DNA from 2 places in the Shewanella sp. MMG014 genome. Region 1 is predicted to be linked to the other one. Evidence: predicted binding sites of a transcription regulator. Region 1 holds the regulator's gene; the other holds the start of a gene.
What was found. The regulator sigma-54, encoded in region 1, starts transcription at its own class of promoters, with help from an activator protein. The targets are predictions, from matches to a motif close to GTTGGCACGNNNNTNGNNT.

Region 1 (5,794 bases):
AGCTTTCTTCGTCAAATTTGTCGTTAATCAGTTGGCAAACCGCATCTAGTGCTTGCTGCGCATCAGGGCCTTCAGCCTCAACAGTAATCACTTTCCCTATACCACTTTCTAGCATTAACAACCCTAACACACTCGCAGCGCTGGCTTGTTTGTCACCTTGAATCAAGGTAATGCAGGCTTTAAATTCTGTAGCCAATATAGCTAATTTTGTTGCCGCTCGAGCATGAAGCCCAAGTTTATTACTGATGGTGATTTCTCTGGAGATATTCATCGTCACAGGTTGAGCTCTCGGTGGCGAGCGCTAACTTGGTGTTTACTGTTACTGAAGCGCTGTGTGAGTTGATCTGCAATATAAACCGAGCGATGCTGTCCACCTGTGCAGCCAATCGCGATGGTAAGGTAACTGCGATTATTGCGCTCAAGATGCGGCATCCAAGTATCAAATAAATTCTCAATCTGCCAGATGAACTTATTGACTAGGGGTTGTCTGCCTAAGAATTCTTGTACTGGTTGATCAAGACCCGTTAATGGTCTTAACTCAGGCTCCCAATGTGGGTTTGGCAAAAAGCGGACATCAAACATAAAGTCGGCTTCAGTAGGCATACCGTGCTTGAATCCAAATGATTCAAAGTGAATGACTAATTCTTTATCAACACTGCCCATAAGAATTTGTCGGACTTGATCGCTCAAATCGTAAATATTCAGCTGAGATGTGTCGATGTAGTGATCAACCATTTTGGCGATTGGCTCGAGCAATCGACCTTCAAGTTGAATCGCTTCTTGTAATGAGATTTGATTTTTTGACAGCGGGTGTAATCGACGTGTTTCACTGTATCGTTTAAGCAGTACTTGATCATTGGCATTTAAAAATAAACTAATGATCGTGGTATCGTCGGACAACAAAGCGATTTGCTGCTCTAATACTTTGCCTTGCTCTTCGATATTACGCACATCAACACTGATGGCGACAAGTTCGTTATTTCCTTTTAGCTGCTCTAGTAGGCTGCCAATCAGTGGGAGAGGTAGGTTATCAACACAGTAATAACCTAAATCCTCTAACACTCTTAAAGCAACTGACTTACCTGAGCCCGATCGTCCTGATACGATGACAAGTTTCATGCAGTAATAACCTGATACAGTTCTGTAGCGTCATGACTCTTTCGAAGTCTTTTAAGGATGAGTTTATCGCTTAATTTCTCAGCCATACTTGATAACGTGCTTAAGTGTTGCTGACATTGCTCAGAAGGAACCAATAAGGCAAATAAAATGTCTACTGGCTTCTTATCAATAGCATCAAAGTCGATAGCTTCTTCACATTTGATCAAAATAGCGATCGGCGATTCAATGTCGTCTAAACGCCCATGTGGAATCGCAATGCCATTGCCGATACCTGTGCTACCCATTTTTTCACGTGCTATTAAACTTTCGAAAATAGCTTGTGAAGATAGAGTAGGGTACTGGTCAGCCATTAAATTGCTGATAAGTTCCAGTACCTTTTTCTTACTGCCCGGAGTGGCACAGGTAGTGCACGCCGGCTGCAGGATGGTGCGAAGTTCCATCGTTAGTGTTTAATTAACTTCTCTTTGTGTTTAATTACCTGACGGTCTAATTTGTCTATCAGGGCGTCAATTGCGACATACATATCTGCGTTTTGAGATACGGCAAAAACTTCACCTCCTTTGAGGTGCAATTTAGCTTCGGCAATCTGTTGTAACTTTTGTACATTGAGCACAACGTGAACATTATTGATCTGTTCGAAGTGACGTTCAAGCTTTGAAAACTTAGTTTGCACATACTCACGTAAAGATTGAGTAATTTCGATATGGTGTCCAGTCAGGTTAATTTGCATAGATCATCCTCCAATAACAAAGGCTTATAAGCTTTTGCGTTGGTTTGAGGGAGGGATGAGCATTGCTTCACGATATTTGGCGATCGTACGCCGAGCAACATTGATCCCTTGTTCTGCCAGTAGCGTCGCCATTTTACTATCGCTAAGTGGCTTTTTCTGGTTTTCTGCGGCGACCAGCTTTTTGATAAAGGCTCTGATTGCTGTAGAAGAACACTCTCCGCCATCATCGGTACTTACGTGGCTAGAGAAGAAGTATTTTAGTTCAAAAAGGCCGCGAGGGGTGTGCATATATTTTTGAGTTGTAACCCGTGAGATGGTCGATTCATGCATCTCTACCGCTTCGGCAATATCATTTAATACCATAGGCTTCATGGCTTCTTCGCCGAACTCAAAGAAACCTTGCTGGAATTGAACAATACAATTTGCCACTTTTAACAGGGTTTCATTGCGGCTTTCAATACTTTTAATAAACCATTTGGCTTCTTGTAAGTGACCGCGAATGAATTGGCTGTCAGCTTGATTGGCTGAGCCTTTTGCCATGGCCGCATATTGCTGATTTACGCCTATTTTAGGCATATTATCTGGGTTTAATTCAACGACCCAACGGCCATTCTTTTTAAACACTGTGACATCTGGGATGACGTACTCATCTTTGATTGGAGTAATTTGTAACCCTGGGCGAGGGTTCAGTGTTTGGATAAATTGAATCGCTTCGCGTAAATCATCTTCTTTAAGCTTGGTTTTACGCATTAGTAATCTGAAATCACGGCCTGCTATTAAATCTAGGTGTTCAGATATCAGTAATTTTACATTTTCTATGCAAGGGATTTCGCTTGGGTATTGTCCCAATTGAATCATCAAACATTCGCTTAAATTTCTTGCAGCGACACCCACTGGATCAAAATGTTGTACACGCTTTAATACGGCTTCAACCTCATCAAGTTCAATATCCTCAAGACCGAGTGCATCGAGAATATCTTCTGTTGATTGGGTTAAGTAACCTCTATCATCAATTGCGTCGATGATGGCTGTCGCAATGGCGAGGTCATTTTCAGAAAATGGGGTTAAGTTTTTTTGCCATTCTAAATGTTCGTACAAACCTTCAGTCGTTTCACCTTGAAATGGCATATCGTCATCACGGCTTACAGCGCCAGAACCTGAGTTAGGAGAGGCGGTGTAGACTTCATCCCAAGTGGTATCCATTGGTAAGTCTTCAGGCATGGACTCTTTCGTAAGTGACTCTGTGGTATCGACTGATGAGGTGTCTTTTTCTACGCTGACTTGGCTGTTATCGCTAAAATCGGTGTCAGTTTGCTGAGCATTGTCTTTGACTGGTTCTTTTGCTTTGGCAAACTCATCCTCAAGCTCAAGAAGAGGATTTGAGTCAAGTGCTTGCTGAATTTCTTGCTGTAGCTCCAAAGAGGAAAGTTGCAATAAGCGAATGGCTTGTTGCAACTGCGGGGTCATTGTCAGGTGTTGACCCATTTTAAGTTGGAGTGAGGCTTTCATTTACCGCTTATCCCTAATTGAATTTCATCATCGCGACTACAATGTTATGGGTCTAGCACTTTTGTAAGTGTTAGCTAGACTTTAACCGAACTTGGGTTCTACTTTGCCAAAAATTAGCGTTACGTTTTGAGTCTAGTGTATAACGCTAAAAAGTGGGACTGGTTGGCCGCGAAAATGCCATGCTTGTACACTAAAGAATGCTAACTATAGCTTGAATTGCTCACCTAAGTATACTGACCTGACTTGCTGATTGTCTAAGATCTCAGCAGGCGTACCTTCAGCAATTAAATCTCCGTGGCTGACAATATACGCACGCTCACATACATCAAGTGTTTCACGGACATTATGGTCGGTAATCAATACGCCAAGACCACGATTTTTTAGTTGTTGAATAATTTTCTTAATATCTATCACAGAGATAGGATCAACACCCGCAAATGGTTCATCTAATAAAATAAACTTAGGATTGGCGGCTAAAGCGCGTGCTATTTCTACACGTCGACGTTCACCACCTGATAGAGCCATACCTTGGCTGTCACGAATATGGGTAATATTGAACTCTTCTAATAAGTGCTCTAACTCTTCGATTCGTTGCTCACTCGATAAGGTTTTACGGGTTTGCAGCACTGCCATGATGTTATCGTGCACAGTGAGTTTTCTAAAAATACTGGCTTCTTGAGGTAAGTAACCAATACCTTTACGAGCACGTAAATGCATTGGGTCTGCAGTCAAGTCGTCAGAATCAATCAAAATACGACCTTTATCGCTTTTGACTAAGCCAACAACCATATAAAAGGTTGTGGTTTTACCTGCACCATTTGGCCCTAAAAGACCAACAATCTGACCCGTTTTAACGGTTAGGCTAACGTTTTTGACAACTTGGCGGCTTTTATAGCTTTTTGCTAAGTTCTCAGCTGTTAAGGTAATTTGTGTCATTATTGCTTTTGCTCTGCCGCAGGGGTCGTTATGTCTGCATTGGTTGAGTTTTGAATATCAGATTCTTGAGGGGTGACTGATTCAAGGAGGGCATCAGTGTTAGTTTCAACAGCATTTGCCTCAGGAGTCACTGTTTGATTCTCAGTTACATTGTTAGATGCATTGTCAGTCGTATCAGCATCTGGGTTATCAAGCGAATCATTATTTTCTAACGGCGCTTCGTCTGAGTTATCAAGTTCTTCGTTTTCTTTATTCAAGTCAGGGTAATTTTCTGGCTGAAAAATTGTGATAACTCTGTCTTTTCCTTCACCTGTGCTTTCAGCGATCAGTTGCTGTTTATCAATATTATAGCTAATGAGATTACCAGTAACCTGACTGCCTGCCTGGTCAAGTTTTGCATTGCCTTTTAAGGTTAAAATACTGGTCGAAAGCTCATATTTTATTTCGTTTGCACTTGCGGTACCGATACGGCCATCATCGAGTTCTTGTGAGAATGTGGCTGGATTACCTGTCGCAATCATGGTTTTTTTGCCACCTGATTCTTCACTGAATGCACGTAATTGATCGGCATTAATATTAATGGTGCCTTGCGTCACATTCACTGGGCCGAAGAAAATCACTTGGTTGTTTTTAATATCTGCTTTTTGGCTGACGGCAGCGACTTTAAGCTCTTGTTGTAAATCACCTTCTTTGGCATGAGCGCCGGTGACTGTCACTAAGCTCAATCCCATTAGGCTCATACCCAGAATACTTTTTCTAATAAAGTCTGTTTTCATAAGCTTATTGAGTGAAAATGTCAGTGTTTTACTTTGCTTCATATGTTCCTTCTACCTGACTTAAAAGCTCTAACTCTTCGGCATTTAAATCAGCATAAAGGCCTAAGCCTTGTATTTTAAAATCTTGTCCTGAGACATTAATCTGTCGATCAGACGTCATGATCATGGTATTTAAATCTAATGCAAGCATACTTGTGGTTAGCGATTGTACTGGTTCATTGATGTTTATTGCATCAATAATAACATTTTTTTCTAGCACCACTTTACCAGTTTCTTTATTAAGCTTGCCTAATTCAGCGGTTAATTGCCACTCAGCTTCGCCGTTTTCTGGATAGATAAGGTATACAGGCTCAGTGAATAGGGTTTCATTGGTTTGCTGAAAGTGTTCCATGTGTTTTGCTGACACCCGGCTTTGTACTAATCCTTGCTCGTTAAATTCTGTGCTTCGTAAGTCATTAGCGATGAATTCTGGACGCGCGGGATCGGGAAGCTTATTGGCTTCCATTTGACTACGCTTCACTTGCACTTGCCAGTATAAAACTAATGCTGCACCAAAGAAGCCGAGAATAGCGAGGGTGGTACGGCTCATATACTCATTCCGTGGGCTGTTTCGAATTTGTCTTGGCTAACAAGCAGTAAATCAGTTAACTCACGTAAAGCGCCGTTACCGCCATTAATGCGAGTGATCATTTGGCAATGTTGTTTTACGTATGGGTGACCATCT
Region 2 (5,794 bases), on a different contig from region 1:
CCTTTAAAAAGTAAAAAATAACGGTAATTAACGCTTCACCTTGCCAAAATAAACTTGAGTCCAAACTTTACAAATTCCAAAAGAAAGACCGCGACAATAAATTGCCGCGGCCTCTTGTACTCTTGTTAAGCCTTCCTGCTATTTTTGTGCTCCCTGCACCATCCATGCGTCTAACTTGCTCCGTGCGCTATCCTTATTCAATCCTTGATGTTCCTTGTACACTGAAGTACTGTCCCTCTTACTCGATTATCCCTTGACCGAGCCTGCTCAAATCCTTAAGCGTGTCCTTTAATTCATCCTTGGTTTTCTTCCATGACATCCATGATTCAATCATTTGCATCCAATGCAATCACTGTTATCCATAACAGCGTAAATCCTTTTATTGATGTCCTAAAAATCCTTTTCTACAATAAAACCCTTCATCTTAATGATGTCAGTATCATCCTTTGACACTGCCGTTATCCATAACGGTTGTTTTACTGTCGTCGAGAAAGTGAATTCTTAATCATCATCCTGATGAACAAATTATCTCTCTCGTGCATTTACTGCTTGGGTATATTTTAAGAGATGTACGAATAAATAAATATGCACAAAACAGCAGATTAACAAAAAAACAACACTGCAAATCTCAAACAAACATAATAAAGTTAAAATTATCAGCAACTTAAAAAAAACACTTGATGTAAGTCTATTTTAAAAGCGATTATTCTTACACCCCTTGTGAGATATCTCTTACAAACCAGGTAGACAAATGCACTTTTGAAGCAGTTAAGCTGTTCACATATTTAACAAATGAATATCTCATATAATAAAAAGCGCAACCCTAACATGTAAGGTTGCGCCAGTTTTACGCTTTGTTAGCCATCCTGCTATGTTGTGCTCCCTGCTCCATCCTTGCGAATCGTCTTGCTCCTTGCTCCCTTATTCCTTTTTTACTCAATATCCTTGTATATGCCTTTTAAGCCATACTTGAGTTCTCAATCCTTTGAACAGTCAATCCTTTTGACCGAATCTAACTCCTAAAATTACCTTCCTGGTATTTGCTTCCTGCTACCCATATCTTCCTGACTTGGGGTCATCCATGTTTCAGTTAATCCTTAACTGAGCTTTTGCCCACTCCTTGAGCGTGTCCTACTTTCATCCTGAAAATCATTACATGTATTCGTATCAATAACTCTCATCCTGAGTGTTAATCGCCAAATACTTTCTAAGCACTACTATTACTGTTCACTGACTTTTTAAAAAGTGACTTCCTGTAACGATTTGTTTAGTCATTCAATTAATTGCTTAGTGACTTTATTGTATTGAAATCATGTAATAGAAAAATGGAAAAAGTGGATGAAACAAAATATTCACAATAGCCAACGTCAAACCAAAACAACTAAACTATTGTTTTAAAAGAATATAAAAATTAAATAAAAGAAATCAACTCGATTAAAGAATATGAAAACCTACAGTAAGGTGAGAGATCTCTTACATTCCTGATTAACACTTAACCTGAGTTTTTCTTGAGGCCGAGTTTACTTTTTAACATTTGTGCAAACATGACCCAGTCAGCAAGCAAACTATAAAAGGGGTACTCAAAGGTGGCAGGTTTATTCTTTTCAAAGAAGAAGTGACCAACCCAAGCAAAGCCATAACCAATTACGGGCAATGTCCATAAAAGCCACCATTGTTCTGATAACAACACTATAATCAACATGACTACAATAATTCCGCTACCGATATAGTGAAGTCGTCTGCATGTTACATCTTGATGTTGAGATAAATAAAAAGGATAAAAAGAATTAAAGTCTTGGTATTTTTTCGTGCTCATTTTCCATCCTACCTAGCAATTAAATCAATACGCTCACTATATAAACTACGAACCGAGTTATTTACTCGAATATATCAATACTTCACCATCTACAGTGCCGATCGTCAGTTGAGAAAGGTGCTGAAAACCCTCGCGGATAAATAACTCACCGTGTTTAGGATTATTAATAAACACGCCGATACCATCGAGTTCAGGTTGGTCATCACACCAACTTAACACAGCGTGAATCAATTTAGCGCCATTCCCTTTACCCTGTTCAATGGGCGATAACGCTATAAACTGCAGAATGCCATATTGATTACTTGGTAGGCTTTCTAAAATACTATTCTCTTTGTTGATTAAGGCTTGCGTGGAGCTCCAACCGGTTCCCAGCACCATTTTCAAACGCCAATGCCAATAGCGGCTTTCACCTAATGGCACTTGATGAGTAATCACGCACGCAACACCAATCAATCTTTCACCATTAAACCAGCCAATTAAAGGTTGCTCTTGCTGCCATAACTCAGTTAATTCTTCCCTAATAGCGGCACGTAATTTTTGCTCGTAACTGGCTTTATTTGCCGTGGACAAGGCTTCAATGAAAAACGGATCATCATGATAGGCGTTGTATATTATCGACGCAGCCACCCGTAAATCTTCTGCTGTCAGGTACACTGCACGATATTCCGCCATAGTAGTCTGTTCCATAATTTCAGTCTCATTGAAGTTCAGTGAATAGTTACAAGTTAACAAGTTTGAAACATATTGCAATTTTAATCCGCTCGCCTAGGCTTAGTGAAGATAAGTCCATTCACTTCTTAATAAGGTCGTCATCATGGATACCATCTCAATAACGTTAAACCACCTATTTGAACAACTAGGACTGGATGCATCACCGACAGGAATTGAGCACTTTATTACTACGCATAACATTCCTAACGAAACACCAATTACCCAAGCTAGCTTTTGGAATGAGGCCCAAAAAGCATTTATTACCGAGGCCTTAACGCAAGACGCCCAGTGGTCAGAACTCGTCGACCAACTGGACGTCTTATTAAGGCAATAACAGTAACTACAGTCTAGATTTTTTGGTAAGCCGTATCGCCCCAACCAACTAATTTATTATCACTGATCACCACAGGAGTACATTCATCCTTAGTGGTTTTACCATCACCTTTACTCCACTGAGTACGATAGAAGAATACATGGACTTCTTTTTTCGGACTGTCTGCGTCAGCTTGAGTAACATAAGCCTCACTGAAATCAGCAGTACCCATTAAAGTCGTTACTTGATCTCGCGCCATACCAATCGTCAACTTAGATAAATTAGTACGATTAGTTTGTTGTTGTTTTTCCCAATAAGAACTGCTGCGATTACCTTCGTGATCACCCACATTCAACACACAACCACTCAATGAAAGACTGCTTACAGCCATTAACAATGCTAAACCCAATTTTGCTTTCATGATACTTCCTTATTATTAAAATGATTCTCACGTAATTTCTACTCAAACTGTTTTTGAGATACGTTATAATGTTGTCCATTATGATTAAGCTAAAAGCATGCCAAAAGTTATATTGTTGATTTTATTATATTTTTAAAATAATATTTGATTAAATCATCATTTTCACCAATCAACATTGAGGATTTTCACTAATTATGAGTCCAATCGAACAAGTCCTCGCAGCGGCCAAAACCATTGCAATGAATGGCCACACTCCGACGATGGCATTAGTAAAAGGAAAACTGGGTGGTAAAGTGCCAATGCCTTTGTTAATCCAAGGCTTGCAACAGTTTAAAGCTATCCCAAAAGATCAGTGGCAAACCTTGCCAGATCTGGGCGATGCGCTAGAGTCGACCAAACAAACAGCCAATACTGAGCGACAACAACTTGAGCAACTATTTCAAACACAAATCCAACAAATGAAAGCTGACTTTGACAAAAAAATTGAATTACTAGAACAGCGTATAACCCAATTAGAAAATCAATCATAACCCTGTTATTAGTTTAAATTAGATTGACCACAAGACTTTTTAACGACACCCAAACACTTAACACATTAACGGAACTCCCATGTTTGTCACTGAGCTCAGATTTGAATGTTTTGCGGATACCACCATCACCGCGGCAGAAAAAGCCATCAACCATTATCTCGAATCATTACGAGCAAACGGTCAAATATTGGGAAGAGAATTTGCAGTCGCCTTTAACGAAGGTAAGTTTAAAGTGCGATTGTTGATGCCAGAAAAAACCAGCTTAGCAACTCGTCACAATAGTCCTTGGACTAAACAAGCCTTACAACAATTAACAGACGCAAAACTGTTAGCACCGCGCGAGAAATATATAGGCCAAGATATTAACTCTGAAGTCAGCAATACAGAGAAGCCTAGCTGGCAAGTGTTATATACCAGCTATGTGCATATGTGTTCACCTATCCGATCTGGCGATAACTTGCTCCCCATTCCACTGTATCAGCTGCCTGCCACCTTTAACGGCGATCATAAACGCGTCATTCGCTGGCAGACAGAATGGCAAGCCTGTGATGAATTACAAATGGCAGCGGCCACTCAGGCTGAATTTGCAGCATTAGAAGAAATTACCAGTCATCAAAGTGATTTATTTAGACGGGGCTGGGATATCAGGGGCAGAGTTGAATATTTAACTAAAATCCCAACTTATTATTATTTATACCGTGTCGGTGGCGAAAACCTTGCCAGTGAAAAAAACCGAGCTTGTCCACGTTGCGGCTCAAAAGCGTGGCGTTTAGATGAGCCATTATTAGACATGTTCCACTTTAGGTGCGAGCCATGTCGAATCGTATCGAATATCTCATGGGATCATCAGTAAAATTATCTTCTCGTCAATAGATACTAATACAACGAGTTAGCTGATTACGCATTATCGGTTCATTCAATAAAAAAGCCAGACCGCATCTATAGTCTGGCTTTTATATTTTATATCCGAATAAGCAATTATTTCTTACCTTTAATCAAATCATTCCACATCATTTTCATTCGCTGCCAAATACCTGGGTGAGCAACATATTCCTCTACAATCGGCTCAACTGGCGGCGTTATTCGTGGTGTTAGCGCATCAATAAATTCCGCAAGACTATCGGCTAATTTATCTTTGGGCCTATCACCTGGAATTTCAATCCACACACTGCCATCTTCATTATCGACAGTAATCATCTGTTCGCCATCGCCTAAAACGCCAACAAACCAAGTTGGTGCTTGTTTAAGCTTTTTCTTCATCATTAAGTGACCAATCACATTTTGTTGCAAAGATTCAAAATCTTGCTGGTTCCAAACCTGCAGTAACTCCCCTTCTCCCCATTTAGAATCGAAAAAAAGTGGCGCAGAAAAAAACTCACCATAAAAGGCATTAATATCTTGATGAAGCTTGATGTCTAATGCATGTTCTACATTACTGAAATCTGAATTACTTTTTCGTTTTACCGCTTTCCAAAAAACCGCATCGTCAGATTCAAGATCATACTTGCCTTCAATACAAGCGGATCCTTGCCCAAGTGGGAAATAACGGGGTAACTCGTCTAATACATCCTGATAAGCTTGTATATAACGGCTAGAAAAATGTTCCAATGAAGTTGAACAAGACACTTAAGATGCTCCAGTTTTGGGTTATAATAAAAGTCTATTTTGACACGGAAACAGACTAGATGACACACAATCACGACCCCTATAGTGATGCAGATGCACTTAAAGGACTCACTTTAGGTCAATCGACGCAATATCAAGCAGAATATGATGCTTCACTGCTGCAAGGGGTTCCTCGTAAACTTAATCGCGACGCTATTGAATTAACTGATACTCTGCCATTTCAAGGGGCAGATATTTGGACTGGCTACGAGTTATCTTGGTTGAACGCCAAAGGTAAACCTATGGTCGCAATGATTGAAGTTTACCTTGCTATCGAAAGTGATAATTTAATCGAATCAAAATCGTTCAAGTTGTATTTAAACAGCTTTAACCAAACA

Region 2: a site for sigma-54 is predicted at 3,348-3,366, ahead of J8L86_RS01465 (DUF3192 domain-containing protein). Genes of this name have one in related genera too.

What each region holds. Positions count from the first base shown of each region.
Region 1 covers NZ_JAGJDZ010000003.1:198,974-204,767, forward strand. Annotated here, with positions in the region: gene J8L86_RS06115 (HPr family phosphocarrier protein) at 1-271, opposite strand, end outside; gene rapZ (RNase adapter RapZ) at 274-1,119, opposite strand; gene ptsN (PTS IIA-like nitrogen regulatory protein PtsN) at 1,116-1,559, opposite strand; gene hpf (ribosome hibernation promoting factor) at 1,562-1,849, opposite strand; gene J8L86_RS06135 (RNA polymerase factor sigma-54) at 1,874-3,358, opposite strand; gene lptB (LPS export ABC transporter ATP-binding protein) at 3,563-4,294, opposite strand; partial or broken gene lptA (lipopolysaccharide transport periplasmic protein LptA) at 4,552-5,034, opposite strand; gene lptC (LPS export ABC transporter periplasmic protein LptC) at 5,099-5,659, opposite strand; gene kdsC (3-deoxy-manno-octulosonate-8-phosphatase KdsC) at 5,656-5,794, opposite strand, start outside.
Region 2 covers NZ_JAGJDZ010000001.1:348,870-354,663, forward strand. Annotated here, with positions in the region: gene J8L86_RS01450 (DUF962 domain-containing protein) at 1,493-1,816, opposite strand; gene J8L86_RS01455 (GNAT family N-acetyltransferase) at 1,874-2,503, opposite strand; gene J8L86_RS01460 (DUF2789 domain-containing protein) at 2,631-2,861, shown strand; gene J8L86_RS01465 (DUF3192 domain-containing protein) at 2,875-3,261, opposite strand; gene J8L86_RS01470 (hypothetical protein) at 3,456-3,791, shown strand; gene J8L86_RS01475 (Zn-ribbon-containing protein) at 3,871-4,644, shown strand; gene syd (SecY-interacting protein) at 4,770-5,417, opposite strand; gene queF (NADPH-dependent 7-cyano-7-deazaguanine reductase QueF) at 5,477-5,794, shown strand, end outside.